DNA from 4 places in the Pseudomonas sp. JL23 genome. Region 3 is predicted to be linked to each of the others. Evidence: predicted binding sites of a transcription regulator. Region 3 holds the regulator's gene; each other region holds the start of a gene.
The links. The regulator FliA, encoded in region 3, starts transcription of late flagellar genes. The targets are predictions, from matches to a motif close to CTAAAGTTTNNNNNNNNNNNGCCGNTAA.
Positions count from the first base shown of each region.

Region 1: AC1Z24_RS14070 (methyl-accepting chemotaxis protein) is a predicted target of FliA. The motif match lies at 1,975-2,002, and genes of this name have one in related genera.
Region 2: AC1Z24_RS00965 (methyl-accepting chemotaxis protein) is a predicted target of FliA. The motif match lies at 2,524-2,551, and genes of this name have one in related genera.
Region 4: AC1Z24_RS03375 (methyl-accepting chemotaxis protein) is a predicted target of FliA. The motif match lies at 5,204-5,231, and genes of this name have one in related genera.

Region 1 covers NZ_CM167795.1:3,006,214-3,013,569, reverse strand. Annotated here, with positions in the region: gene AC1Z24_RS14085 (aldehyde dehydrogenase family protein) at 1-145, opposite strand, end outside; gene AC1Z24_RS14080 (TetR/AcrR family transcriptional regulator) at 317-919, opposite strand; gene AC1Z24_RS14075 (NUDIX hydrolase) at 1,196-1,642, opposite strand; gene AC1Z24_RS14070 (methyl-accepting chemotaxis protein) at 2,035-3,660, shown strand; gene gspD (type II secretion system secretin GspD) at 3,782-6,085, opposite strand; gene AC1Z24_RS14060 (type II secretion system protein N) at 6,082-6,606, opposite strand; gene gspM (type II secretion system protein GspM) at 6,603-7,214, opposite strand; gene AC1Z24_RS14050 (PilN domain-containing protein) at 7,189-7,356, opposite strand, start outside.
Region 2 covers NZ_CM167795.1:199,217-206,572, forward strand. Annotated here, with positions in the region: gene AC1Z24_RS00960 (MFS transporter) at 1-488, shown strand, start outside; gene AC1Z24_RS00965 (methyl-accepting chemotaxis protein) at 464-2,437, opposite strand; gene AC1Z24_RS00970 (LysR substrate-binding domain-containing protein) at 2,605-3,525, opposite strand; gene AC1Z24_RS00975 (NorM family multidrug efflux MATE transporter) at 3,682-5,064, shown strand; gene AC1Z24_RS00980 (DUF6124 family protein) at 5,262-5,483, opposite strand; gene AC1Z24_RS00985 (putative bifunctional diguanylate cyclase/phosphodiesterase) at 5,936-7,356, opposite strand, start outside.
Region 3 covers NZ_CM167795.1:1,994,175-2,001,530, reverse strand. Annotated here, with positions in the region: gene AC1Z24_RS09385 (chemotaxis protein CheA) at 1-386, opposite strand, end outside; gene AC1Z24_RS09380 (protein phosphatase CheZ) at 420-1,208, opposite strand; gene AC1Z24_RS09375 (chemotaxis response regulator CheY) at 1,228-1,602, opposite strand; gene fliA (RNA polymerase sigma factor FliA) at 1,859-2,602, opposite strand; gene fleN (flagellar synthesis regulator FleN) at 2,599-3,432, opposite strand; gene flhF (flagellar biosynthesis GTPase FlhF) at 3,548-4,876, opposite strand; gene flhA (flagellar biosynthesis protein FlhA) at 4,888-7,017, opposite strand; gene flhB (flagellar biosynthesis protein FlhB) at 7,213-7,356, opposite strand, start outside.
Region 4 covers NZ_CM167795.1:690,435-697,790, reverse strand. Annotated here, with positions in the region: gene AC1Z24_RS03390 (PEP/pyruvate-binding domain-containing protein) at 1-2,029, shown strand, start outside; gene AC1Z24_RS03385 (gamma-glutamyl-gamma-aminobutyrate hydrolase family protein) at 2,026-2,643, shown strand; gene AC1Z24_RS03380 (phosphocholine cytidylyltransferase family protein) at 2,733-3,446, shown strand; gene AC1Z24_RS03375 (methyl-accepting chemotaxis protein) at 3,526-5,136, opposite strand; gene AC1Z24_RS03370 (WG repeat-containing protein) at 5,418-7,356, opposite strand, start outside.

The sequences.
Region 1 (7,356 bases), 1.0 Mb from region 3:
CCGGGGCCTTGGCGAGGACCTGGCCAGTGGCAGGATTCATGACATCAAACGACGCCTGGGTCTGCACCAGTTTACCGGCGATGCTGAGAAAGTAAGGACCATCGAAGAGACGGTTTGAAGTTGTACTGTCAATCACTGCGGCCATGATTTGATACTCCTGGTATTACACAATTTTTGCGCGCAGAGATCCTTCGATCAGACAAAAACGCTGTCTGACTGCTGATCCAGCGAGCGATTTAATTAAGCTAAAAGGTGAATCGTCAGCGCTGCTTCACTCAAGGTTTGCAGGCACTTCGTAGCTCGATCATTACGTATGTCATTGCAACTTTTCCTCGTTCCCCACCGCACGCCGAGTCATCAATAAGGCTTGCTCAAATGGCTCGCTTGTATGGGTAATCTTCGCCATGACACTGGCTCCCAGCCACAACGCATACAATTGCGCTGACAGTTGTTCAGGTGTCTCATTCAGCTTCATCGACCCCTGTTTCTGCCCTCGTGCCAGTGCTGCGTTCAAGCATTGAATGATTTGTGCGGTGCCCTGAAGCAGCTTTTGCCGCATGGGCTCCGACAGATCGGCAACTTCAGCGCCAAGCTTTACCGCCAGGCATTTGGTGGCATCGACGGGCGCGGTCTGGTTATCCACCCAACGATCCAGATACCTGAACAAGTTGCGACTTTCCAACGCATCGCCGTTGAATATCTTCTGCATCTCAGTCAGATAACTGCGGAAGTAATTCTCCAGCAGCGCCTCGCCAAACGCCTCTTTCGAGCTGAAGTAGTGATAGAACGAGCCCTTCGGCACGTCCGCCGCTTTCAGCAGCTCGTTCAATCCCACAGCGGAAAAACCTTTGTCACCGATAATCTTTTGCGCCGTATCAAGGATGTGCTGCCTGGCAAATCCGCTTTTGACTTTTTCCATAACACTCACCACCGAATAGACCAGTCGTCTAGTTGTTGTAGTGGATGTTATTGAGGTCTTGGCAGCCTGACAATGACGAATTTGCAAGGATTCCGGACATTAACCTCAAAAGAGACACAAGCGGTGCGAAATGAGTTTAAGAGCAGCGTGTCATCGCTAGCCTGACTTGAATAGCGCGCCCGCAAGCATTAACGCCCCTTGAGGACCTCTTTAAGCGATGACAATCCGGGCAACCTGTGCACAACGCGCACAGGCATATGAACGATGGCTTGCGACTCAGCGCCGCTGCAGGGGTTGATGTTTTGTATGATCCAGATACTCCTGCAGACGTCTCTGCAGATGTCCGATGGCATCCTCGCGCGCCAGGAATGCGGTGACAGTGGATATTTCCCAGCGTTGACCCTCATCGCCGAACACCACTTGCTCAAAGATCCCGGCGGGCACTTCGGCGACAAGGAACCAGGTATCGAGGCCATTGCTCGCCTGCCCCGGATACACTTTTTCCCAGACGATCCAGTCGGCTTGCGGCGTTATGCCGAACTCTTCCTGGCTTTCACGCACGGCACAGGCCAGAGGTGTTTCGTCATCCTCACGCCCTCCCCCAGGCAGGTCCCACAGTCCTGGCCATGGAATACCAGGCTTGTCATCACGCTGATAGATCAGCACATGATCATCGTGAAGCAAGGCGATCTTGGCACCGGAAAACGGCGAGAACAGCGTCATGTAAGCCTCTCGGGTTCAGGAGCGTGGATACACCGATCGCCCGCAGTCATTTTGGCCACAAGGGGTGATCCTGGAAAGTAGCACTGTTCGCCGTTCATGGAACATGGGGCGCCTCCCGTTACAACACCGGAGCCTATCAGTTGATTGCTGACTTACTTAGGAAACTCCTTGTCGCCACTCAACATAAGAATACTACCAAGTCGGCGCGCACCCGACCTGTTGCGGGCCTGTTCGCGACCTGCGCTTTCCAAACTAAAGGCACACGTTTAGCCAGCCGCTGCTGGAGATGACGCGCGGCCAGTCGACGCATCGCTGAATAGATTCATTCAACTCTCATATTAATCGGCACGCCGCCGATAACATCTTAATATCTACCGTCGAGATCAGCGCTGATGAAATTACGTAACCTTGGTATAGCCCTCCGAGCGTCCGTCTGCTTCGGCATCATGGCGCTACTCGTACTGTTCCTGGGGCTCATGAGCCTCAAGAAAATGGAAGGGCTTCATAGCGCGACCATGAACATTGCCGAGGACAGCCTGGTATCAACGCGCATACTTGGAGAGTTGGCGGACACGACGACGCGGTTGCGTACCGTCTCGTATGTCATCACCGTGGGTCGCACGCAGGCGGATATAGAAAAGGGCGAAGCACGCCTTGAGGTACTGACTAAAAAAGTCAATGCGAGCGTAGAGGAATATGCGCCCCTGGTCGGCAGTGCGGAAGAAGCTGAAAAGTTTCGCCAGTTCAAAGAGGCGCTCGCCAATTACGTCGTTGCCCAGGACAAGCTGCGCCAGGCATCGCTCGCGAAACGGGATACAGAGCTTCTTGGCCTGATCAATGGCGACCTCAAGCGTTACTCCGATCAAATGGCCCCGTTGCTTCAATGGCTTCTGGAAGTCAATCGCAAGGACTCCGATACCGCTGTTTCAGACTCCTCCAGTGAATACGTATCCGCGCGCAATATCATCATCGCGGTGCTGGTACTCACCGCGATCATGACATTCCTGCTCGCAGTGATTCTTACGCGCAGCATTGTTCGTCCTCTGGATGAAGCAGTGCAGGCTGCGGAAACTGTAGCCAGTGGTGACCTGACCCAGACCGTTGAACCACAAGGCCGTGATGAAGTATCGCGCTTGCAAAAAGCCTTGCAGAAGATGCAACTCAATCTGCGCGATACGCTGCAGCAAATCTCCGGGTCTGCGACCCAGGTTGCTTCTGCCGCGGAAGAACTCAACGCTGTGACCGAGGAAGGGTCACGGTCACTTCAGCAACAAAATAATGAAATCGAGCAAGCGGCCACCGCCGTTAACGAGATGACCGCCGCAGTCGAGGAAGTGGCCAGCAATGCCGTCAGCACGTCGACCGCCTCACAACAATCCAGCACCTCAGCCATGCATGGCCGCCAGCGCGTGCAGGAAACAGTCACTGCAATTGAGCGGATGAATGAAGACGTTGGGACCACTGCTGAGCAGATTCGGCGCCTGGCAGAACAAACCCGTGATATCGGCAAGGTGCTGGATGTGATTCGTGCAATTGCCGAGCAAACCAACCTGCTGGCCCTGAACGCGGCTATTGAAGCTGCACGAGCGGGGGAAGCCGGACGAGGTTTCGCCGTGGTTGCCGATGAAGTCCGCGCCCTCGCCCACCGCACTCAGCAATCAACCCAAGAGATTGAAGTGATGGTAACTGGCATTCAGCAAGGCAGCAGTCAGGCCGTGGCGTCCATGCAAAACAGCAGTGTCCGCGCCCAGGCCACATTGGATGCAGCCAGAAGTGCCGGTGATGCGCTGGAGGAGATCACTCAGAGCGTTAATCTGATATCCGATCGAAACCTGGTCATCGCCAGCGCAGCTGAAGAGCAAGCGCAAGTATCACGGGAAGTTGATCGTAATCTGGTTAACATCCGGGATCTGTCGCTGCAATCTTCGCAAGGGGCTGACCAGACCAACTCTGCCAGCCATGAGCTCTCACGCCTGGCCGTCGAGCTCAATCAAATGGTCGGCCGATTCAAGCTTTGAAATCCGTTCGGATCAGAAGTACAACAGATGCAGGTCATCCACCGGTTTTCAACGGCGTGCGCAGTCCGTGGACGATGACCGCGCTGGACAATTCAAAGTACAAACAAGCCCAATGGGGCAATCATTGGGTCGGCATGGCCTGCACCGTCGCCTGGGGCTGTAGCAATTGCATCTGCTGGCGATAATCGTCCGTCACCTGACGTGCCTGGCTGCTGCTGTTGATGACTCGCGGAGTGATCAGTACCAGTAATTCTGTGCGGTCCCTGGACTTGCTGGTGTTGCCGAACAGCCAGCGCAGGCCGGGAATGCGGCCCAGGTAAGGCACGCTGCTGCTGCTTTGGGCGTTGTCCTGTTTGATCAGACCTCCCAGCAGTACGGTCTGGCCGCTCTGCGCCGCAACCTGGGTGGACACCGAACGGGTGGAGATACGTGGATTGCCGTTGACCGTGGTCCCACTGCTGTCGTCGGCATCACTGACCTGTTGCTGGATATCCATGTACACCAGTCCGCCGGGATTGATGCGCGGCACAACATTAAGGATGACACCGGTCTGCAAGTATTCGACGCTGCTCAGGGTAGTGTCCGAATTGCTGGTATTGACCGTGGTCTGGCTGATCGGAATGTTGTCACCGACCTGAATCTGCGCGTTCTGGTTGTTCATCACCACCAGCGACGGTGCGGAAAGCACCTGGGTACGGCCATTGGTTTCCAACGCATGAATCGCTACTTGCAGGTTAGTGCTGACAAACGAGTAGAACAGCGAATCGCTGGCCCCCAGCCCTGCCCCGCCTGCGCCCAGTGCGCCCTGGCTGCCGGACGCGTTAGCCACGGTGGTACTGGTGGAGTTGCCAGCGAGACGACCGAGATACCACTGCACGCCCTGGTCGAGTTCACCGGTCAGCTTCACTTCGAGAATGCGTGTCTCGATCTGCACCTGCAAGGGCGGGTTGTCCAGGCGCTTGATGGCCGACTCGATTTCTTTCCACTGGGCCGGTCGCGTGCGTACCAGCAACTGATTGCTGCTCTTTTGGGCGGTGATTCGGGTGCTCGCATCCAGACTCTTATTGCCAGCATCGTCCGCGTCCTGGGGCGATTCACTGTCGGCGCTGTCGCTGTTTTCACTGTCAGCGCTTTCATCGGAGTCGTCAGTCGCTTCACTGTCCGTGGCGCTGTCCTGCTGATTCATTCCTGCATTCAAACCGACGCCGCTGCTCACTCCGCCAGTACCGGCACCACCGCCCATGCCGCCGACGCCGCTGCCATTGGTCAGTGATGACATCGAGCGCGTACGCAGGCCCGGTGCGACCTTGGCTGCCGCATCCTCCTTGATCGCGCCGTTACCGTAGATCTGCCGCAGGTACTTGGCCAGGTCCGTGGCTTTCATGTTACGCACGTCATAGACGTACATTTGCGGCTCATTGCCGCCGCCCTCGTCGATGGTATGAATCCAGTCGCCGACCTCGGTCAGATATTGCGGCTGCGAAGAGATCGCCACCACCGAGTTGGTTCGCTCAATCGGCAGAAAACGCACCATGCCCGCCAATGGCATGCCGCTCTTGGGGCCGAACATTTTTTGCAGTTCGGGCATCAGCTCACCCACCGAAGCGCGCTGCAAGCCGAACACGCCAACGGACATGCCTTTGAGCCAGTCGACATCGAAGGTGTCGATGGTTTGTTGATAGTTGGCAAGCTCTTGCGGGGTACCTGCAAGGCTCAATACATTGCGCGCCGGATCGACCAGCAGGAAGGCATTTTCCCGGGCAAACGGTTTGAGCAGCTTCTGCATCTCGGTGGCCGAGATGTAGCGCAAGGGAAACAACCGCGCCGACAACCCGGCAGAGGGCTGCGACACGGCCATTTCCGGCACCAGCTTGCCAGCAATGGCCTGGCTGGCGGGCAGGATCATGTAGCGGTTGCCCTGACGGATCATTGCGTTGTCGGTCCACGACAGCAGGGTTTCAAGAATCGACAGCGCCTGCTTCTTGTCCACCGGTTTGGAGGTGGAGAAACTGACATCGCCCTTGACCCCCTCGGCGATGGTGTAACTCTCGTGCAGCAGGTCACCCATGATGCTGTTGACCACCGCCTGGATTGGCTGATTGGTGAAGTTGAAGACAATATCGCCGACTGCGGCCTCAGCGCCGGGCGCCTGCGGCGATGCCCCGCGCACGAAGCGCTGATTGCCTTTGATCACCTGGCGGGTCGGCGCCGTGGCAGCCTGATTGGGTTGCACCTCGACCGGGGCCTGCTCGCTGCGCGGGTCTACCACAGGACGTTGCGAACCGGTTCCTTGTAATGCTTCACGCAGCATCCCGCTGTCTGGATCGAGGCTATCGGGCGAGGACGCACAGCCGCCGAGGGCGACGGCGACGGCCAGGCAAAGCAGGGGTGTGCGTAACGTAGCAATGTCTGAAGGAACCTTCATGGTGCGGACTCACGGGGAAGAGAAATCGGGGGTTCGGTCGAGGGCGGTGGCAGCTTCAGCACCGGCAGGCTCAAGGTTTCGCTGCGGCCATCCAGCGTAAAAACGGCTTGCAGCGGGGCCAGGGTTTTCAGGGTCCAGCCGTTGGGCAAACGTTCGCCCTGACGGACAGTCAACCCAGGGCCGTTCTGCTGACGAATGAAGGCCACCTGCACGTCGCGGGTGAGGATCACACCGCTGAGGCTCAAGCCTTTGAGACTCGACGCCTGCTGCGTCTTGTGCAGCGCGATATCAGGACGACGATCCGTGCTGAACAGCGGCGTTTGCCAGGTATTCGCCAGGCTTGACAATTCGGCGACGGGCACGACGGGTGCCTGACGGTTGGCGGCACCCTGACGTGGGGTAGCAGCAGGCAGCCAATCGGGCGAGTGAGCGACACCGCTGAGCACTGCGACAATGAGTAACAGCAACAATATGGCGATGCCGATCAGGCCGCGCTCCGCCGCCTTCAAAGAGGCCATCATGGCGCGGCCTGGGCAATGGCGGCCGGTTGCAGGTAGCCGCGTACCAGCAGATGCACTACCAGCTTGCCGGCGCCACCTTCAGGAGGCGCGCTGGCGTCGCGACGCAGGCTCATCTCATCGACGAACAGGAACGGCCGCTGATACTCCAGCTCGTGCAAAATCGCCATCAAGGGTTCGATGCCACACTCTAGCGTGAGGCTGACCTTGACCTGACGATAAGGCTCATCGCCCTCCTGTTCCGGCGTGATCGGCATGCGCTGCGTCAAGGCACAACCAGCGCCTGTGTCGGCGTGGCTGGCGATCAGGTCGGCGACCTGTTGCATCAGGTCAGCCGCAACCGCGCTCGGGTCTTGTCCCGGCAACAGACTGGTACTGCTGGCCGGATCCTGCCGGGCCTGCTCCAATTGTTTGCGCAGGGTATCGCCCTGCTGCAACAGTCCGGCATAGCGTTGCTGTTGACCGCGCAGCTCGCTCGCCTGCTGGTTGATAGCGCGCAGAGGGCCGCCGAACCAACTGTCGATCAGCAGCCAATACGCGGCGCAGAGCATCAGCGCCAGCACAATAAGAGCGGCACCGCGACGCTCACGGGGTGTCAGTGGTCTGCGCATTGGCGGCCTCCTGATGCAAATGGGCACGCAGGGAAAAGTGGTCCTTACCCGTGTCGGCATCGGGCTGAATGACGCCCTGGAACTGCGGGTTTTCCAGACTGCGGCACTCTTTAAGACGGGCGATCAAGGCACTGGCCTTGGC
Region 2 (7,356 bases), 1.8 Mb from region 3:
CCTTGTCTGTGGGGCCGCTGACGGCGGTGTGTGCCGGAATGCCCGCCGGGCGCCTGGTCGACCGCTTTGGCAGCCCGTTCATGACGTCACTTGGGCTGCTGGGCATGGCGCTGGGTTGCAGCGTACTGGCGCTGTTACCAAACACCTTCGGCGTGGCGGGTTATGTCTTGCCGATCATGTTGCTGACCGCCGGATACGCGCTGTTTCAGGCAGCCAATAACACGCGGATCATGAGCGGCGTGCGTGCCGATCAGCGCGGTGTGATTTCCGCCACACTCAGCCTGTCACGCAATCTGGGCTTGATCAGCGGGGTGTCGGTGATGGGCGCGGTCTTCTCTGCGGCCTCGCGCACGACCGATATCAGTCGTGCCGATGCCGAGGCAATTGCCCACGGCACAAGCTGCACTTTCGCCATCGCCGCAGGACTGATCCTGCTGGCGATAGCGATTGCCTGGGCCTGCAATCAGCGGAAACGGTCGACTTCTTGAGTCAGTTCCGCCGCCAGTGCGTTCAGCTCCCGAGCGGTGTCGGCCAAGTGCGACACCACTTCGCGCTGCTCGCTGTTGCCCAGGGCGATGCTTTGCAGGTTGCTGCTGAGCAGGGTCGCGGTGCTGCTTTGTTCCTGAGTGGCAGTGGTGATAGCGGCGAACTGCTCACCGGCGCTGCGGCTTTGTTCGTCGATGCGCGCCAAAGCGGCAGCCACGTTGGCGTTGAGCTTCAGGCCTTCCTGCATCAGGGCATTGCCTTCCTGCATGGTGCTGATGGCGTTGCCGGTTTCCTGCTGAATGCTGGCGATCATGCCGGAGATTTCGTCGGTGGCCTGGCGGGTGCGCGAGGCCAGGCTGCGCACCTCATCGGCGACCACGGCAAACCCGCGTCCGGCTTCACCGGCGCGGGCGGCCTCGATGGCGGCGTTCAGGGCCAACAGGTTGGTCTGTTCGGCAATCGAGGTAATGGTGCCGACGATGCTGCCGATTTCCTGCGACCGCTGGCCGAGGGTGTCGATGACTTTGGCGGTGCTGTTGAGCGAGCCGGCGATCTGCTCCAGGGAGGTGGAGGCTTCCTGCATCGAGTTGCGGCCGATGCGGGTCTGTTGAGCGTTGTCCTGGGCCAGGCGCTCGGTGCTGGTCATGTTGTCGGCGATATTCAGGGAAGTGGCGCTGAACTCCTCCACCGCACCGGCCATGCTGGTGATCTCGCCGGACTGTTGCTCCATGCCTTCGTGGGCGCCGCTGGACAGGCCGGACAGACTATGGGCACGGGTGCTGACTTCCTGCGCCGCGACACGGATATGGGAAACCATGGTCGACAGCGCCTCGCCCATGGTGTTGAAGCCGTGGGCCAACTGGCCGATTTCGTCGTTGCTGACTTTTGAGCGCACGCTCAGGTTGCCGGCGCCCAGGGCCTCGGCCTGCAATACCAGCGCGGCCAGCGGACGCAGTTTGCTGCGCAACAGCCAGATCGCCGCGCCCACGGCGATCAGCATGGCCAACAGGCTACCGATGGCCAATTGAGTACCGACGCTCCAGGTCATGGCACTGATTTCCGCGCGGGGCATGCTGGCCAACACGGTCCACGGGCCACCGGTAAAAGGCATGGCGACGCTATAGATGTCTTGTTTACCGTCGTTCCAGAAGTGGCCAACGCCCGGTTTCTGGGTGAATGCAGCGACCGTCCTGGCGGCATCGTCCGGCGAGTTGATGTCCGCAGGCGCTACCAGCCAATGGTTCTGTTCATCAAGCAGGGCCAGGGAACCGGTGTCGCCGATGCGGAAGTTTTTCAGGTTTTCGAACTGGACGTTCTGCGCCTCGGTGTAGTCGAAGCCGACGAACAGCGCCGCAATCACTTTGCCGCTACTGTCGCGCACCGGGGTGTATTGGGTCATGTAGTTGCGCCCGAACAACAGGGCGCGGCCGACGTAGTTCTGGCCGGCAATCAAGCGGCCATACGCCGGGCTGGCACGGTCGAGCAGGGTGCCGATGGCCCGGGAGCCATCCTGTTTGGTCAGTGACGTGCTGATGCGGATGAAATCCTCGCCATTGCGCACGAAGACGGTCGCCACACCGGCGGTCATCTTGCGGAAGTCATCGGCCTGGGTGAAATCGTTATTGATCACCGTGTCGCCCAGCAGCAGGCTTGGGCTCTGGATGCCGGCGACGTTGACCTGCTTGTCTGCCGCAACCGTAAGGCCGCTGGCGAAACGCTGCTCGAACAGCCCGCTCAAGCGCTGGGTGCTGTCGCGCAGGGTGCTATGAAAGGTGTTGAGCTGGTCGGCGAGCAAGCGTGCTTCGCTGCTCATATGCTCTTCGCGGATATCCAGATTGGCATCGTCCAGAGAACGCAAGGCGAACAAGGTACTGGCACTGATGACCACAGCCAGAATGACGGCCAGGGCGAGGCCCAGTTGCGAGGCAATACGGGCGCGGGGTTGAGACATGAAAACTCCTGGAGAAAGATCGGGCTATCCTGGCCTCGACTCACTTCAATGACGGATAAGGTTGGACCGAATGGTACATACGTACAGATTCGGCCGACAGAACTAATACTTGAGTCCTACATGTGGGTATAGCCAATCGTTTGCGGGTTCGCATGGCCAAATGGCACTTAGCCTAGAATTTCCACCTCAGGCAGGACCATCGCCTGCACTTCGCTCTGCAAAAACTCGCTCAGGCGCCGCAAGCGCTCGCCACCGGGGCGCGTCTTGGGCCAGACCAGGTAATAGTTTTCGCCGCTGAACACCGCCGTGCGCCATGGCAGACTCAGGCGGCCTTGCGCCACATCTTCGGCCACCATCAGCAAATCACCCATGGACACCCCGTAGCCACGGGCCGCCGCGATCATGCCCAGCTCCAGGGTATCGAATACCTGTCCGCCCTTGAGCGAGACCTGATCCGACAACCCCATGCGCTCCAGCCAATTGCGCCAGTCGCGGCGATCAGGCGTGGGGTGCAGCAGTTCGGCACTGGCCAGGCGTTCGACATCCCAGGGTTGATCCTGCAACAAGGTCGGTGCGCCAACCGGAATCAGCCATTCCGGGAACAGCAATGTGGCTTCCCAGTCCGCAGGAAAATGCCCATGACTGAGCAGGACTGCGCAGTCGAACGGTTCCTGAGAGAAGTCCACGCTGTCGATGTCCATCCAGGCGCTGGTCAGTTGCACTTCATTACCGACCTGCAAATGGCGGAAGCGACTGAGCCGCGCCAACAGCCAGCGCATGGTCAGGGTCGACGGCGCCTTCATGCGCAGGATGCCCTCCTCGGTCAGCAGAATGCTGCACGCCCGCTCCAGCGACAGAAAGCCTTCGCGCACGCCAGGCAATAGCGTGCGCGCCGCCTCGGTCAACTGGATATTGCGCCCGCTGCGCTGGAACAGGCGGCAGGCGAAGTGCTCTTCCAGAGTACGGATGTGTCGGCTCACCGCACTTTGCGTGATCGACAACTCTTGTGCCGCGCGAGTGAAAGAGCTGTGCCGCGCCGCCGCTTCAAATGCGCGCAGGGCGTAAAGAGGAGGAAGGCTACGAGGCATTCAGAACTTTCCTATGGCTGGCTGGAGGGGTAATGAGTGTAGAAACGGCTGCATGAGTTTAACTCATGCAACTGATCGGATTTATCCCTTTGTGCAGCGGCTGCTAAATCATGAGAATGAGCCGCTCATCAATGCCTGTGAAATGAGTGTCGCGCCATGCAACAACCCGCCATCAAAGAACTTTGGGTCATCCTGCGTCTGGCCGGGCCGCTGATCGCCTCGCAGATGGCGCATATGCTGATGGTCTTCACCGATACCGTGATGATGGGCCATCTGGGTCCTGAAGCCCTGGCCGGTGGCGGCTTGGGCGTGGCCAGCTACAACCTGATTTCGTTCTTTTGCGTGGGTGTCATGGCGGCGGTGGGCACTTTGGTTGCCATTCGCCACGGTGCTGGCGACACCCTGGGTGCCACCCGGCTGATCCAGGCCGGGGTCTGGCTGGCCTGGGGCATGGCGTTGATCGCGGCGGTTTTGCTATGGAATCTGGAGCCGATTCTTTATCTGTTCGGTCAGGAAGAAGCCAACGTGCATATGGCGGGTCAGTTTTTGATCACCCTGCCCTTTGCCCTGCCCGGCCTGCTGACTTTCATGGCCCTGCGCGGCTTTACCAGCGCTCTGGGCCGCGCGGGTCCGGTGATGGCCATCAGCCTCGGTGGCGCTGCCGCCAACTTCGGCCTCAACTATGCCTTTATTCACGGCCTGTTCGGCTTGCCGCACCTGGGTTTGATGGGTATCGGTCTGGTCACGGCGATTGTCACCAACTGCATGGCGGCGCTGCTGGCCCTGCATATTCGCCAGCATCCGGCTTATGCCGCTTTCCCGATCCGCGAGGGCTTCTGGTCGCCGTCGTTGCAGCATCTCAAGGAGCTGTGGCGCCTGGGCCTGCCCATCGGCGGGACCTACGCAGTGGAAGTCGGCCTGTTCACCTTTGCGGCCTTTTGCATGGGTGCCATGGGCAGCAACCAGATGGCGGCGCACCAGATCGCCCTGCAGTCGGTGTCCATGGCCTTCATGATTCCCGTGGGCATTTCCTACGCCGTGACCATGCGCATCGGCTTGCATTACGGCGCGGGTAACCTGCTGCTGGCGCGTACCGCCGGGCGTGTCGGCATCGCCTTTGGCGCCATGGTGATGCTGTGCTTCGGCATCCTGTTCTGGCTGGCGCCTCATCAGGTGATCAACCTGTTCCTCGACATCAACAACCCCGAGTTCGCGCCGATTGTGGCCCTGGCCACGCAACTGCTGGCGATTGCCGCCTGGTTCGAAATCCTCGACGGCACCCAGACCATCGCTATGGGCGCGATCCGCGGCTTCAAGGACGCCAAGACCACCTTCCTCATTGGCCTCGGTTGCTATTGGCTAGTGGCGGCCCCGGCGGCATGGCTGCTGGGGTTCTACACCACCGACGGCGCCGTGGGTGTGTGGTGGGGCTTGGCATTGGGGCTGCTGTGCTCGGCGGTGGCACTGACCTATGCATTTGAACGCAAGACCACGCGGTTGCTGCGGCGCGAGGCGGCGGGTGCGGTGGTGATGGGGTGACGCTCGCTCGACCTGTCTGGAGCGATTTGTGGGAGCGAACCGTGGGAGCTATTTGTGTGGGCGACTTGTGGGAGCGAATCATTCGCGAAAGCTATATTTCAGTCGATGAGAATGTGTCGAATGGACTGGCCTCTTCGCGAATGAATTCGCTCCCACAGTTGGATCCCGCTCCCACGGTTTGGTCTTAAATTGTGAGATTAGGCCGTGCGCGGCTCATGGAACGACTGGATCTGATGATCCGCCAGCGCCTTGGCCATATCGACCAGATACAACGCCGCAAATGCCAGATGGCGGTTAGTACCGCTTTGTTGATCGCCGGATTCATACATCACCGCTGCGGCGCTGCGCAGCAGGTCGAAGATGCGGATCAACGTTTCTTCGGTGGTGTGGGGTGGATCGGGGATTAGCTTTTTAATCATGGTGTAACTCCTCAATTTCCGGAGCCATCTCCTTACCGTTTCCACACGGCGAAGAGGTGGCAGCTATGAACGGGGTGGAAAACCGAGTGAGGAGTCCCTCGGCCAGACCGAAGTCTGCCCGAACATAGCTGCCATAAAGTGCCTGCCCAAGGGCAACCAACTACATGACGCTCATCGACTCCTCATTTACCAGGTTTCCACACCCGGCCACTGGTTTGCAGTGGCGGTGCGCAGACTAGTGACGGAAATCGACGAGCACAAGCGGGCGGGATTGTTTAGGAAATTTCACTCAAGAGATAGAGAGCGATCCTTCAGATTCGTCACTTTTCTTGTGTCCAGAACCCATGTGGGACCGGCTTCAGCCGGGAAGGCGTAGGCAGGATCGATGCAATTTTATCGTCTGCCCTATCGTCTTCCCGGCTAAAGCCGGTCCCACATGCAATGAGGTTGCGTCAGGCGATCTGGCTCGCACTGGATGTGCCTTGATCATCGCGCATCAAATAATTCAGCAACTCCGCCAACGGCAGTGGCCGGCTGATCAGGTAGCCCTGGATCTGGTCGCAGCCGAACTCACGCAGCATGGCCAGTTGCTCGGGGGTTTCGACGCCTTCGGCGACCACTTCCAGGCTCAGGTTGTGAGCCAGGTTGATCATGGCGTGGACCAGCTTGCGGTTTTCTTCCCGAGTCTGCATTTCGCCGACGAAGCTCTTGTCGATCTTGAGCAGGGCAATCGGCAGGCTGTTGAGGTGCACGAAGGACGAGAAGCCGGTGCCGAAGTCGTCGAGGGAGAAGCGCACACCCAGGCGGCCCAGGGCATCCATGGTCTGGCGCACCAGGTCACTGCGGCGCATAACGGCGGTTTCGGTCAGTTCGAACTCCAGCCAGCGCGCATCGACGCCGCGTTCATCGATCAGACGGCTGAGGGTGGCCAGCAACTGGTTGTCCTGGAACTGGCGGAACGACAGGTTGATCGCCATGTGCATCGGCGGCAGGCCCAGTTCGCGCAGGGCCTGCATATCGCGCAGGGCTCGGGAAATCACCCAGTAACCCAGTGGCACGATCAGCCCGCTCTGTTCGGCCAGGGGCACGAATTCGCTGGGCGGCAACAGGCCGCGTTCATGATGGCGCCAGCGCACCAGGGCTTCGAGGCCGACCACAACGCCGGTCGTCAGGCACAGGCGCGGTTGGTAGTGCAGTTCCAGTTCGTCACGGCGTAGCGCCCGGCGCAGTTCGCTTTCCAGATCGGCGATGCTGCGGGCGTTACGGTTGATGCGTTCGTTGAAGACGTGAAAGGTGCAGCCTTGAATGCTCTTGGCCTGCTGCATGGCGATATGGGCGTGCCACATCAGCGGATCGGCACCGGCTTCGGGGCGAGCGTGGGCGATACCCAGGCTGCAACCAATCAACAGGCTCTCGCCGTCGACCCAGTAGGGTTCGGACAGCGCTTCGACGATGCGTTCGGCCATCCACTCGGCGCGTTGCGGCGCGTGGCGGGTGTCGATCAGCAGGGCGAATTCATCGCTGCCCAGACGCGCGACTTGATCGCCGACTTCCAACTGGCTCTTGAGCCGTGCGACCACCTGCAGGATCAGACGGTCGCCGGCCTGATGGCCGAGGGCGTCGTTGGCACGGCGGAAGTTGTCCAGGTCCAGATGGCCCAGGGCCAGGCCACTGCCGCCATTTTCGGCCAGACGCGCGGCGAGCAGGGCATGGAAACCCTGGCGGTTGGCGATGCCGGTCAGCGGATCCTGTTCGGCCAGGCGTTGCAGGGTGTTTTCCAGCAGGCTGCGTTCACGTACATGGCGCAGGCAGCGGCGTACCACATCGCAGGTCAACTGGCTGCGTACCAGCCAGTCGCTGACGCCCGAAATGC
Region 3 (7,356 bases):
GGTTCCGCCAGGCGAGCCAGGGCAGCCAGCAGCTCAGGGGTGGCAGGCGTGACGTCCGTGCGCTCACGCACCTGACTGAACATGCCGTTCACCGCATCGAGTGCCTCAAGGACCACGTCCATCAATTCCGAGTCGACGCGACGCTCACCCTTGCGCAGGATGTCGAAGACGTTCTCGGCGATGTGGCAGCACTCCACCAGCTCATGGAGCTGGAGGAAGCCGGCGCCCCCTTTTACAGTGTGAAAACCGCGAAAAATTGCATTGAGCAGGTCTGCGTCATCCGGTCGGCTTTCCAGCTCGACCAATTGTTCAGACAACTGCTCCAGAATCTCGCCGGCCTCTACCAGAAAATCCTGAAGGATCTCTTCATCGGCGCCGAAGCTCATTGGGGTGCTCCCTAAAATTAACCGTCAACAGACCTAGAAGCCCAGGCTCGATAGCAGATCGTCTACATCGTCCTGTCCCGATACAACGTCTTCACGCTTATCGGCATGAATCTGCGGACCTTCACCCTGGGACAGATGTTTTTCTGGATCATTTTCTGCGCGGATCGCTTCTTCGTCGTGTTGTATGCCCGCGAAACGATCGACCTGACTGGCCATCAGCACCAGTTTGAGCAAGTTGCTTTCAACTTCCGTGACCAACTGCGTGACCCGTTTGATCACCTGACCGGTGAGGTCCTGGTAATCCTGGGCCAGCAGAATGTCATTGAGATGAGCGGCGACCAGTGTTGTTTCCTTCTCGCTGCGCGACAGAAAACCGTCCACTTTGCGTGCCAACTCGCGAAACTCTTCGGCACCGACTTCCCGGCGCATGAAGCGTCCCCAGTCCTTGCTCAATTCCTTGGCATCGCTGCTGAGGCCATGCATCAGCGGTGTGCTTTGCTCCACCAGATCCATGGTGCGATTGGCCGCGCCTTCCGTCAGCCGAACAACATATGACAGGCGTTCGGTGGCATCAGTGATCTGAGACACTTCCTCGGCTTGCGGCATGTGCGGGTCAATCTGAAAATTGACAATCGCACTGTGCAGCTCACGGGTCAGTTTGCCGACTTCCTGATACAGGCCGCGGTCTCGGGTCTGGTTAAGCTCATGGATAAGTTGCACGGCGTCGCCGAACCGGCCTTTTTCAAGGCTGCTCACCAACTCCTTAGCATGTTTCTTCAGGGTCGACTCGAAGTCGCCCATTGACGAATCTTTGTGCTCCATAGCGCCCTCGCGGCCTACATCAGCTATTTACGCGCTCAAAGATTTTTTCGATCTTTTCTTTCAGCACCTGAGCAGTAAACGGCTTGACCACATAACCGTTCACACCGGCCTGTGCGGCCTCGATAATCTGTTCCCGCTTGGCTTCGGCAGTGACCATCAACACCGGCAAGTGACGCAGGCGTTCATCGGCACGCACCTGGCGCAGCAGATCGATACCGGACATGCCAGGCATGTTCCAGTCGGTCACGAGAAAGTCAAAGGCGCCACTTTGCAGCATCGGCAGGGCTGTTACCCCATCGTCTGCTTCAGACGTGTTGGTGAACCCCAGATCACGCAACAGGTTTTTAATGATCCGCCGCATCGTTGAAAAGTCATCAACGATGAGGATTTTCATGTTCTTGTCCAATTCGACCTCCAAGCAGTCTTTAACGCATTCAGTACCTGAACGCGCTGTTAAATCTAATACCGGCACAGCTCACCGGCTGCACTAAACGACGACGGGCTTGGCAAATAACAGGTGTCGAGCCCAAGGGCAACTACATTTGAAGGTCCCCCGCGACCCACTCCTGTCTTTCTATCTTCTTACCACGCAACGCTTTGCACAGCCGACCCACAGATTCGACGACACCCAAGGCCTCGCCAGAGATCTGTCAGCGCGCTCGCCACTCCCCCAAACGCCCTCGCAAACGAGCTGCGCACTGACTGTGTAACTGGCTGACACGCGATTCGCTGACCCCCAGAACCTCACCGATTTCCTTGAGGTTCAGCTCCTCGTCATAGTACAGCGCCAACACCAGCCGCTCACGCTCCGGCAAGTTGGCAATTGCGTCTGCCAACGCGGCCTGGAAACGCTCGTCTTCCAGATCGCGCGACGGTTCAAGTGATCCACTTGCGCCGTCCTCGTGCAGCCCCTCATGTTCACCGCCGTCCTGTAACAGGTCGTCGAAACTGAACAGGCGACTGCCCAAGGTATCATTCAAAATCCCGTAATAATCATCGAGACTCAATTGGAGTTCGGCAGCAACCTCGTGATCTTTAGCGTCACGACCGGTTTTCGCTTCAATTGAGCGAATTGCGTCACTGACCATGCGTGTATTTCGGTGTACCGAGCGCGGTGCCCAGTCCCCTTTGCGCACTTCGTCGAGCATGGCACCACGGATGCGAATGCCCGCATACGTCTCGAAACTGGCACCCTTGGTGGAGTCGTACTTGGTCGACACTTCCAGCAGGCCGATCATGCCGGCCTGGATCAGGTCCTCGACCTGAACGCTGGCAGGCAGACGGGCCAGCAAGTGATAGGCAATACGCTTGACCAGAGGGGCATAGCGCTCGATCAGCTCATACTGCGAATCCTTGGATGCCTTGCTGTACATACGATAGCCACTCGCTGTCATTGAACCGGTCCCGCGCTGGTCTGATGGACAAGGCGTTCGACGAAGAACTCCAGGTGCCCACGAGGGTTGGCGGGCAACGGCCAGGTATCGACCTTCTGGGCAATGGCCTTGAACGCCAGTGCACATTTGGAGCGCGGGAAAGCCTCATAAACGGCGCGCTGCTTCTGCACAGCCTTGCGCACACATTCATCGTAGGGCACGGCACCGACATATTGCAGGGCTACGTCAAGAAAACGGTCAGTCACCTTGGTCAGCTTGGCAAACAGGTTGCGCCCTTCCTGTGGGCTCTGAGCCATGTTGGCCAGGACCCGGAAACGATTCATGCCGTAGTCGCGATTGAGTAGCTTGATCAGGGCGTAGGCATCGGTGATGGACGTGGGCTCGTCACACACCACCAGCAGTACTTCCTGAGCTGCGCGCACGAAGCTGACCACCGATTCGCCGATCCCGGCGGCGGTGTCGATCACCAGCACGTCCAGGTTGTCGCCGATATCGCTGAACGCCTGGATCAGGCCGGCATGTTGCGCTGGCGACAGGTGAACCATGCTCTGAGTGCCGGAGGCGGCCGGCACGATGCGAATGCCGCCCGGACCCTGCAAGAGCACGTCGCGCAGCTCACAACGGCCTTCGATGACATCGGCAAGCGTACGTTTGGGCGTCAGGCCCAGCAGTACATCGACGTTCGCCAGGCCAAGGTCGGCATCCAGCAACATGACGCGCCGGCCGAGCTCAGCCAAGGCCAGTGAAAGGTTCACTGACACGTTAGTCTTACCGACGCCACCCTTGCCGCCGGTCACCGCGATCACCTGTACGGGATGCATGCTGCCCATGTTATCTCTTTACCTTGTCTTGCTTAGACCGAAGCCACATTGCGGGCTGCACGTTCAACGAAGAACAGTGCCTGGCAGACCATCGATGCAGATACATTCCTGTGTATTGCCTCACTCAGCCCACTCTCTTGCTGGGGTTGTGATACAGATCGGCAAACATGTCAGCCATCGCTTCCTCGCTAGGCTCTTCCTGCATCTGCACATTCACCGCACGGGTCACCAACTGGTGCCGACGGGGCAGATGCAGATCGTCTGGTATACGCGGCCCATCGGTAAGATAGGCCACGGGAAGTTCGTGACTGATCGCAAGGCTCAGCACTTCGCCAAGGCTTGCGGTCTCGTCGAGTTTGGTCAGGATGCAACCGGCCAGGCCACAGCGCTTGTAGCTGTGATAGGCGGCGGTCAGCACCTGCTTCTGGCTGGTAGTGGCCAGGACCAGATAATTGCGTGCCTTGATGCCGCGACCGGCCAGGCTTTCCAGTTGCAGACGCAGGGCCGGGTCGCTGGCCTGCAGGCCGGCGGTATCGATCAGCACCACGCGCTTGCGCAGCAGCGGCTCCAGCGCCTGAGCCAGGGACTGGCCCGGATCGACGTGGGTCACCGGCACATTGAGAATGCGGCCCAGGGTCTTGAGCTGCTCCTGGGCGCCGATACGGAAACTGTCCATGCTCACCAGAGCGATGTTCTGCGCGCCGTACTTGAGCACGTAACGCGCCGCCAGCTTGGCCAGCGTAGTGGTCTTGCCCATGCCGGCAGGACCGACCATGGCAATCACGCCCGCCTCTTCCAGAGGTTCGATTTCCGGCACCACGATCATCCGCGCCAAATGCGCCAGCAGCAGGCGCCAGGCCTGACGCGGCTCATCGACATCCGGAATCATCGCCAGCAGGTCGCGCGACAACGGGCCGGACAGGCCGATACGTTGCAGGCGGCGCCACAGGTTGGCCTGCTGCGGGCGGCTGCCCTGCAACTGGGTCCAGGCCAGAGAGCCGAGCTGGACTTCCAGCAGCTCGCGCAGGCCATTGAGTTCGGAACGCATGGATTCGTAGGCGCGCTGGCCACTGGCCGGTTGCGCAGCAGCAGGCGCGCTGGAATAGGTAAGCGGACGTGGCGGCTCTTCGAGGGTCGGCTCGATATGGGTATCTGTGGCATCCAGCGGCAGCCCGGCGAACAACTGGCGGTTAGTCGCACCGACTTCACCCCGATTGCTCAGCTCGGCCTGGGCGGTAACGATGCGCGACTGCGTCTTGCGCAGTTCGTCTTCGAGCTCAATGTTCGGCACACGCGGCGCCAGCGCCGAGAGTTTGTAATCCAGCGCGGCAGTCAGCTCGACACCGCCAGCAATACGCCGGTTGCCGATGATGGCCGCTTCAGCGCCCAGCTCATCACGAACCAGTTTCATGGCCTGACGCATATCGGCGGCGAAAAATCGCTTAACTTGCATGACTCACTACCTCAGCCGTTGGGCCCGACAGTCGCTACGATGGTGACTTGCTTGTTGTCCGGAATTTCCTGGTACGCCAGAACGTGCATGTTCGGTACGGCCAGTCGGCCAAAACGCGAGAGCATTGCACGGACGGGACCTGCGACCAGCAGAATCACCGGCTGACCCTGCATTTCCTGGCGCTGGGCAGCTTCGATCAGTGAACGCTGGAGCTTTTCAGCCATGCTCGGCTCAAGAAGAACGCCTTCTTCCTGACCCTGACCAGCCTTCTGCAAACTATTGAGCAATATTTGTTCCAACCTTGGTTCCAGCGTGATGACAGGCAGCTCCGGCTCAGTCCCCACAATGCTTTGCACGATTGCGCGACTCAGACCGACCCGCACTGCCGCCACCAAAGCGGCGGTATCTTGACTCCGCGCCGCGTTGTTGGCGATGGCCTCGGCGATGCTGCGGATGTCCCGTACCGGCACCTGCTCGGACAGCAGCGCCTGCAAGACCTTGAGCAACGCTGATAGCGAGAGGATCCCCGGCACCAGCTCTTCAGCCAGCTTCGGCGAGCTCTTGGACAGCAATTGCATCAGTTGCTGCACCTCCTCATGGCCGATCAACTCATGAGAATGCTTGTAGAGAATCTGGTTCAAGTGCGTGGCGACCACGGTACTGGCGTCCACCACCGTGTAGCCGAGGGACTGCGCCTGAGGCCGCTGGCTGATTTCGATCCACACCGCTTCCAGGCCGAATGCCGGATCCTTGGCAGTGATGCCATTGAGCGTGCCGAAAACCTGGCCTGGATTGATCGCCAGCTCGCGCTCCGGGTAGATCTCGGCTTCGGCCAGGGTCACACCCATCAGCGTCAGGCGATAGGCGCTGGGCGCCAGATCGAGGTTGTCGCGGATGTGCACGGTAGGCATGAGAAAGCCCAGCTCCTGGGACAGCTTCTTGCGCACGCCCTTGATCCGCGCCAGCAATTGCCCGCCCTGATTGCGATCCACCAAAGGAATCAGGCGGTAGCCCACTTCCAGGCCGATCATGTCGATCGGCGTCACGTCATCCCAGCCCAGTTCCTTGGAGTCCTGGACCCGGGTCGGCGATGGCAGCAGTTCCTGTTGACGCTGAACCTCGGCCAACGCCTGAACCTTGACCAAATTCTGACGACGCCACAGCAGGTAGGCACCGCCCAGCGCCAACATACCCATGCCGAGGAAAGAGAAGTGCGGCATGCCGGGCACCAGACCCATGACAATGATCAGGCCCGCAGCCACCACCAACGCCTTGGGCGTGGAGAACATCTGACGACCGATCAGCTTGCCCATTTCTTCCGAACCGGAAGCTCGGGTCACCATGATCGCCGCAGCGGTGGACAACAGCAGTGATGGCAATTGCGCCACCAAACCGTCACCGATGGTCAACAACGCGTAGACCCTGGCCGCATCCGCGAAGCTCATGCCGTGCTGGAAGATACCGACCAGCATGCCGCCGATCAGGTTGATGAACAGAATCAGCAGACCGGCGATGGCGTCACCGCGCACGAATTTGCTGGCACCGTCCATGGAACCGTAGAACTCGGCCTCCTGCCCGACTTCAAGACGTCGTGCCTTGGCCTGGGCCTGATCGATCAGACCGGCATTGAGGTCGGCGTCGATTGCCATTTGCTTGCCCGGCATCGCGTCAAGGGTAAAGCGCGCGCTTACCTCGGAGATGCGCCCGGCACCCTTGGTGACCACGACAAAGTTGATGATCATCAGGATCGCGAAGACGACACCACCGACCACATAGTTGCCGCCGATCACCACCTCACCAAACGCCTGAATCACCTTACCGGCTGCGGCGTGACCATCCTGGCCGTGGAGCATGACCACCCGGGTGGACGCCACGTTCAGGGCCAGGCGCAACAGTGTCGCGACCAGCAGAATGGTGGGGAACACCGAGAAATCCAGTGGCCGTAATGCGTATACGCAGACCAGCAGGACAACGATGGACAGGGCGATGTTGAAGGTGAAGAACACGTCGAGCAAAAACGGCGGTATCGGCAACATCATCATTGCCAGCATGACCAACAGCAACAACGGTACGCCAAGCTGACCCTTGCCCAGGCCAGCCAGATTGCTGCGTGCGCTACTGATTAATTGAGAGCGATCCACCGATTCGTACCTGCGTGCTAAATCAAAAACTTGACGCTAGAAGCGACCTGATCAAGTCATTGCAAGAAGCTGTCCAACTATGCAGGAGAAGGCTGTAGGAAATATCCGCGATCCAAACATACAACCGTAGGACCGGCTTTAGCCGGGAGGGCGATCTCGCGGCTAAAGCCGCTACTACGGGCGAAGATCGTTCAATCAGACGTCGCGCTGTAGATCCGGCGGGATGCTGATATCGCCCAGCGGCGTTGGGCGCTTGCCGCGACCGGCGTGGAATTGACGGATCTGATAGACATAGGCCAGCACCTGCGCCACAGCCAGATACAAACCTGCCGGAATTTC
Region 4 (7,356 bases), 1.3 Mb from region 3:
TTATGGTCAGGCGCACGAGTCAGACGAAGTTCTGATTCAGCCGATGCTGAAAAACGTGGTTCGCTCCGGCGTCGCCTTTTCCCACGACCCTAATACCTGTGCGCCCTATCGGGTAGTGAATTGGTCGGAAGGCAGTGACACCGCGTCTGTCACTGGTGGCATGGGCGGGCGGCTTTGGCAACAGGCCGCACACAGCAAAGTACCCACCCCACCCGACATAGCCCCCATGATCGCCTTGCTCGAAGAGCTGTTGGGGTTGTTCGATGGCGCGCCGGTGGACTGCGAATTCGCCGTCACACGCGAGAACGAAGGCGAAGTGCTGTGGCTGCTACAGGCGCGGCCGTTGATTCTGCCGTCGCCTGCGCAATCCGAGACAGTGCAGGCCGCTCATCTGGACAGTATCCAGCGCAAGGTCGCCAGGGGAATGCAGCCGCACCCATTCCTGATGGGCCAACGGACCGTCTACGGAGTGATGCCGGACTGGAATCCGGCCGAGATTATCGGCATTCGCCCCAAACCACTGGCGCTCTCGCTGTACCGGGATTTGGTCACTGATTCGATCTGGGCTTACCAGCGCCACAATTATGGCTACCGCAACTTGCGCAGCTTCCCGCTGATGCCGCATTTTTTCGGGCTGCCGTACATTGATGTGCGCCTGTCGTTCAACTCGTTCATTCCGGCCGACCTCGATGAAGGTCTGGCCGGACGCTTGGTGGATTACTACATCGATCGGCTCCTGGCTGAACCCACGCTGCACGACAAAGTGGAGTTCGAGATTGTTTTTTCGTGTTACACGCTGGATTTGTCACAGCGGCTGGAGCGTTTGGCCAACGCGGGCTTCCTGGAGCATGAGCTGGAGGCGATAAGCACCAGTTTGCGAAAACTGACCAATCGCATCGTTCATCCCAAGGACGGTTTATGGCGTGCGGATGCCAATAAGCTCGACATGCTGAGTTCGCGACGCGAAGAACTGCTGGCATCCAATGCCGACCCTTTGGAGCGCATTTACTGGCTGTTGGAGGATGCCAAGCGCTACGGCACCCTGCCATTCGCCGGTCTGGCCCGTGCCGGCTTCGTCGCCGTGCAGATGCTCAAGTCTCTGGTGACCGTAGGCGTGTTTTCGCAAGCTGACTACGATGGCTTCATGGGGAGCGTCTCGACCGTCAGTGGCCAGTTGGCACGCGATCGAGCGACACTGGACAAGGCGACTTTCCTCGCCCGCTACGGACACTTGCGGCCAGGCACCTACGACATCCTTTCCCCCCGCTACGATGAAGCACCGGAGCTCTACTTCGACTGGGCTCAACGTCCCGCCGTCCCGGAGCCCGCACAGCCATTTTCGCTCACCCTTCCCCAGATGCGCGCGATCGTGAAACAACTGGAGGAGCATGGCTTGCAGCCTGATCCAGTCGGCTTGCTGGACTTCATGCAGGCCGGCATCGAACTGCGGGAACTGGCCAAATTTCACTTCACCCGCAATCTCTCGGACGCCCTGGCATTGATTGCCGAAGTGGGTGCGCAGCACGGCATCAGCCGCGAAGAGATGGCCTATTGCGACATCAGTGCATTCAAGGAGCTGCACGTTGCGGCAGTCGATCCCAAGGACGTGCTGTTGAGCAGTATTGAACAGGGCAAGGCGCGATACGATAAAACGCTCAAGCTATCGCTTCCGCCGGTGATTACCCGGCCTGAGGATGTCTGGTCCTTCGAGTGGCCGGAAACCGCACCCAACTTCATCACTCAGAAACAGGTGACGGCCCCCGTCGCGGGCAGTGATGACAAAGAAAGACTCGCCGGGGCGATTGTCTGCATTCCCAATGCGGACCCGGGGTTTGACTGGCTGTTCGCCTATCCGATTGCCGGGCTGATAACCGCTTGGGGCGGCGCCAATTCACACATGGCCATTCGTGCCGGTGAATTGGGCCTGCCAGCGGTCATTGGTGCCGGAGAAGTCCTCTATCGCCGCTGGTCTGCGGCTCAGCGCTTACATGTGAACTGTCCCGGGCGCTGGGTAGAGATACTGTCATGAAGGTTGTTGCCGTGAGCCAGCGCATGGACGTGCTTGCTGAACGCAGCGAAAGTCGTGACGCGCTCGACCAGCGCCTGATCACTTTTCTTCTGACCGCTGGCTTTTTGCCGGTACCGGTACCCAACGGATTGGGCCTGCCAACACTGGACGGCGGGCTTGCTCACGACGCTTTGCATGAGTGGCTGAACAAGGTATCGCCACAGGCTATCGTGCTTTCGGGAGGGAATGACCTCGGCCAGTGCCCCACACGCGACCTGACCGAAGCCGTATTGCTTGAACATGCACGCTCGCGCAGCCTGCCGGTGCTGGGGATTTGTCGGGGAATGCAGATGATGGCGCATTGGTCCGGTGGCGAGCTAAAACCGGTCACAGGTCATGTTCGAACCCGGCATAAACTGTCAGGAAAAATTGCTGCCGAGGTGAACAGTTATCACTGTTTTTCTCTTGCCGGCTGCCCACAGGAATTCGAGGTCCTGGCGCGCAGTGAAGAGGGAGAAATAGAAGCCATCCGACACCTTAGCCTGCCTTGGGAGGGCTGGATGTGGCATCCGGAACGAGAGGACGTTTTTGCATCACACGACTGTCTTCGACTCAGGCAATTGTTCGGTGAGTAAAAACGGCTCGAACGGACTGAAGCGCCAGCAACTGGAAGCCACCTCGCCGACGCTGATTCTCCTTCGAAACTTCATAAGGTAAAACTATCGTGAAAGCCATTATCCTGGCTGCCGGACGTGGCAGCCGCATGAAAAGCCTCACAGATGAACGCCCCAAATGCCTGGTCGAGTTGCGCGGAAAGAGCCTGTTGGCGTGGCAACTTACGGCACTGCGCGGTGCAGGTATTTCCGAGATAGCCATCGTGACGGGCTACAAGCGCGAATTATTGGCAGACCAAGGATTAACCGAATTCCATAACTCACGCTGGGCTGAAACCAATATGGTGTCGTCATTGGCGTGTGCCGACAGCTGGCTACAGGCCGAGCCGTGCATCGTGAGCTATTCCGATATTTTCTATAGCCCATCAGCGGTGCTGTCGTTGATGACATGCGACGCGTCTCTGGCCGTTACCTATGACCCGAACTGGCTGGAGCTGTGGACACGGCGTTTTGGCGATCCCTTGCTGGATGCCGAAACTTTCCGACTGACACCCGACAACACCCTGGCCGAAATCGGCAGCACAGCAAAATCGGTGAACGATATTCAGGGCCAATACATGGGGCTGTTGCGTTTTACGCCCGAAAGCTGGGCAGAAATAGTTCGGCTACGCGCAGGCCTGCCCCCGCAACAGCGTGACAAAGTGCATATGACAAATACCCTGCAACAGGTCATTGATGCGCAGCAGATCCCGATCCACGCCCTACCCTATGCCGGAGAATGGGGCGAGGTAGACTCGTCCGAAGATCTTTTTCTATATCAGTAAACGAGATGATCGGACCTGTATCGGGACAGGTATTGGCATAAACAAGGGAGGTGATTTAACTCGCCCTCCCTCCCGCAACCTACAACACAAATCGCGAAACCGACGTCTTCAACTCCTGCGCCAGCCGCTCCAGCGACTGCACATTGCTATTGGCCTGCCCTACCGATTCCGCAGTCGCTTCGACCATATTGGAAATACGCTCGATATTTTCCGCGACGCTGGCACTGGCCAGGCTTTGTTCGGTGGTTGAGGTAGCGACCTCACGGACCTGCACAAGCGTGGCCGACGCTTCGCGGTTGATGTCACGCAGGGCGGTGGCGGCTTTTTCAGCCATCTGCACGCCTTGCAGCACCTGCGGGGTGACGGCGCTCATACTGATGACCACGGAGCCGGTGTCATTCTGGATGGAGGTGATCATGCTGGTGATTTCCTCCGTGGCCAGTGAGGTGCGCTGGGCCAGGTTACGTACTTCGTCGGCGACCACGGCAAAACCGCGGCCTTGCTCTCCCGCACGGGCCGCTTCGATGGCAGCGTTGAGGGCCAGCAGGTTGGTCTGGCTGGCGATGTTCTTGATGACGCTGGCAATGCTGTCGATCTCATGGGTGCGTTTGACCAGGCCCTCGATCATGCCCGAGGCCTCCTCGACTCTGACCGACACATCCTGAATGGCCTTGGCGGCATCGTTGACCAGTTGCTCGCCGTCGGCGGCCAGTTGGGTGGAGCTGGCGGAGTTCTTTTCGGTTTCCCCGGCACTGTAGGAAATGTGCTCAATGGTTACGGACATTTCTTCGATGGCGGCCGCCGTGGCCGTGGTGGCGTCGGAAGTTTGCTGGGAAGCCGAGTCCAGTTGATGCATCTGCCCGGACAGTCCCACTGCGGCGTGGCCCAGTTCGACGGCGCCCTGCTGGATGGAGTGGATCATTTCCCGTAGGTTTTTCTGCATCTGCGCCACGCTGGTAAGCAGGCTGAGTTTGCCTGAGCTGTGGACAATCGTCTGGCTCAGGTCGCCATTGGTGATGCTGCCGACCACGCTGGCGGCATAAGACGGCTCTCCACCCAGGCTGCTGTAGATGCTCCGGGAAATACGCCAGGCGACGATCACTACAGCAACTATCACTACCAGGCCGATAATGATGAAGTTAAATGCCAGCCGCCAGTAAGCTTTCTCAATATCGGAAACAAACACGCCGAAGCCGACAAACCAGTTCCAGTCTTGTATCTGTGTGACACCATTTATTTTCGGTGCCATTTCTCCGGTATCGGGGTTCTTGGTGAAGTCATCGTAGTAATAGAACTTGGCCGTGGTCAGATTATCGATGTAGTTCTGGATGCTGGTTTTGCCGTTGGCCGCCTTGCCCATATCGATCTTGCCGACCTTGTCAGCGATGGCATGAACCAGCCCCATGCCGTCAATGCCCCGTGCCCAGACATAGGCGTTGGAGCCGTTGCGCATATTGGTGAGCGCTTCGACCGCTTTAGCCTGTGCTTCGGCGCGGCTAAGCTTGCCGCTTTTTTCCAGGCCCTGGAAATAACCGACCTGCTGCGCAGCGAGGCTGAGAACCGTATGGATTTCATTGCGCTTGTCGTCCTGCATGGTGGAGTGCAGGGTGTTCAAGGCCAGGCCGCCGATGATCGCGAGGCCGAGAATGGCCGTCAGTACCAGGATGAATAATCGATGGGATAACTTCACGTCCTTCTCCAATAAAAGCCCTAAGTCAAATCCCTAAGGGGCGTTAGTTGTGTTTATTAGATAATGGCTATCGGCTATTTATCGAAGGACTTTAGTTTTGGATCCAAAAAAATATGAGTGGCTAGTTTCGATCAATCGAAACTAGCTCGAACAGCATCAGAAGGTGAAAGGCAAGTGAAACTGCACGTGTGTTTAGATTAAAAAATTGTATATGCAGGACCGGTTCATCGATCAACCAAAGCCTCGCTCCAACGTATGACCTGCGATATCAGCCCTGCGCCTTATTCGGCCCGAACCGCATCGGTAGCCTGCTCGGCTTCGTCGCTATCACCCTCGCTGCTCGAATCGGTTTCGATCTCGTAGCTGTTGATCTGCTGGCCGTCAGCGTCATACACCAATATCCGCCCCTCTTTCTCCGGGTCGTAGATGCTGTATTGCGCGTCGTTGTTGTTGGCCGACACGCTGTAGGTGTTGTACCCGCCGAGTTTTTTGACGAGTTGGTTGTGCTTGTCGATCAAGACCAGGCCATCGAAGCCTTCCTCGGGTACAGCAGCCGCCAGCCGCGCCTGAAACGGACGGATCGACAGGTAGTTCAACGGAACGGTCAGCGCACCCTGCATATCGATAGCGCCATAGCGCTCACCCTTGCGCACCACTGCCATGCCATTGGAGAACGGCTGCACCTCGTCATAGGGCAACTTGAAAGGCAGGGTCTTGCCTTGTTGGTCGATAAAGGCAAAGGTTCGGCTTTTGCTGTTTTGTATCAGCAGCGGCTGCCCGGCCGCGAAGTCGCCCAGCACATCGAAACCGGCCGGGTTGAGTTTATTGCCGCTCAGGTCGTAAAGGTCATGGCGTTTGTCATCGGCTGAGGTGGTGTACAGGAAGCCTTCGTACTGGCGCACGCCACCAAAGCGCGGTGGCAGGAGTTCCTTGCCGTCGAGGGTATAGGCGCCGTAAGTCGGCTTGGACTCATACGTTTTGTCGCCCAGCCTGCCCACCAGGACATTGCCTTGCACCTGCGGGTTGACGAACTTCATCGGCACGCTGAAGGCCTGTTTCTTCATGCTGTAGATGCCGAAAGGGCCGTTGTCGTTGCGCTGCACCAGCATCAAGTCATCGTTGATCTGTTCTTCGATACCTGCAAAAGGCAAGGCCTTGAAGTTGAGGGTGCCGGGTTGCAGGTAGTAGTACTTGACCAGCACTTCAGACACGTCATCGCCGACCGACCGTTTACCGGTCACCACCCGGTAAACCCCGGCAACATCCAGGTAGTCGATGCCGATAAAAGTGGGCTTTATTTTCCAGGCGCCGGTGGCATCGACGAAGCCGACCAGATCGGATTTCTGATCGTGAGCGATATAAATGTCCTGAACCGGCAAGCGATTGGGCAGCATCAGCTCGGTCTTGCTGACTTGTACCGGGTCGTAGACCACTATCTCGACCCTGGCGGGTGTGTCGTCATACCGGTATTGGGCCTGAATATTCTTCAGGCTGCCTGCAGCGGGCTGAAGGCTGACCGCAAGTTTCTGCAGTTCATCCTGCAGGCTCTGGCTGTCGCGATACTGGCCGAAGCTGGCTTTTACTTTGAGCAGTGCGTCATACAACTTGCGCAGGCTGGCCATTTCTTCGTCAGAAGGCAGGGTGCTGGAGTTGGAACTGCTGCTGCGCAAGCGCTTGCCTGACTCATCCAGCCCCTGCACGACAAAACTGTCGGCCCTGGGCGTGGAGATCATCAGCGCGGCGGCGTTATCCTGCAGCGACGTCAGGCGGTAGCGCTCGCTGCCCACCGTAACTTGCGGGTGATCTTTATCCAGCACGACCTTGTGATAACCGGGGTAGCTTTTATAGCTGACTTCCACGCTGACTTTATCGATGGGCTTGGCCGTATTCAGTTTGGCGTCGCTGCTGTAATAACCGGTTTCCTCATCATCGGCCTGCACTCGGGCCTCTACCACCGAATAGTCCTGTTCAGAGCCGTCGCGGAAATAAATACGCTTGAAGCGGTAGCGCTCCACCGATTCATTACTGGCGGCCGCTGCCTGTTTCCAGATGGCATCCAGCGCCTGAGTGTTCCATTTGGCCACCGAGCCCGGCACATCGATCACCTGACGAAAATCCACCGCGCCTGGAGCAAGTGCAGCCAGAGCCGCTTCGACATCCTTGCCGGTGAAGGGTTTGATGAGTTCGTCATAGGCTGGCACGACCGCCACTTGATCAACA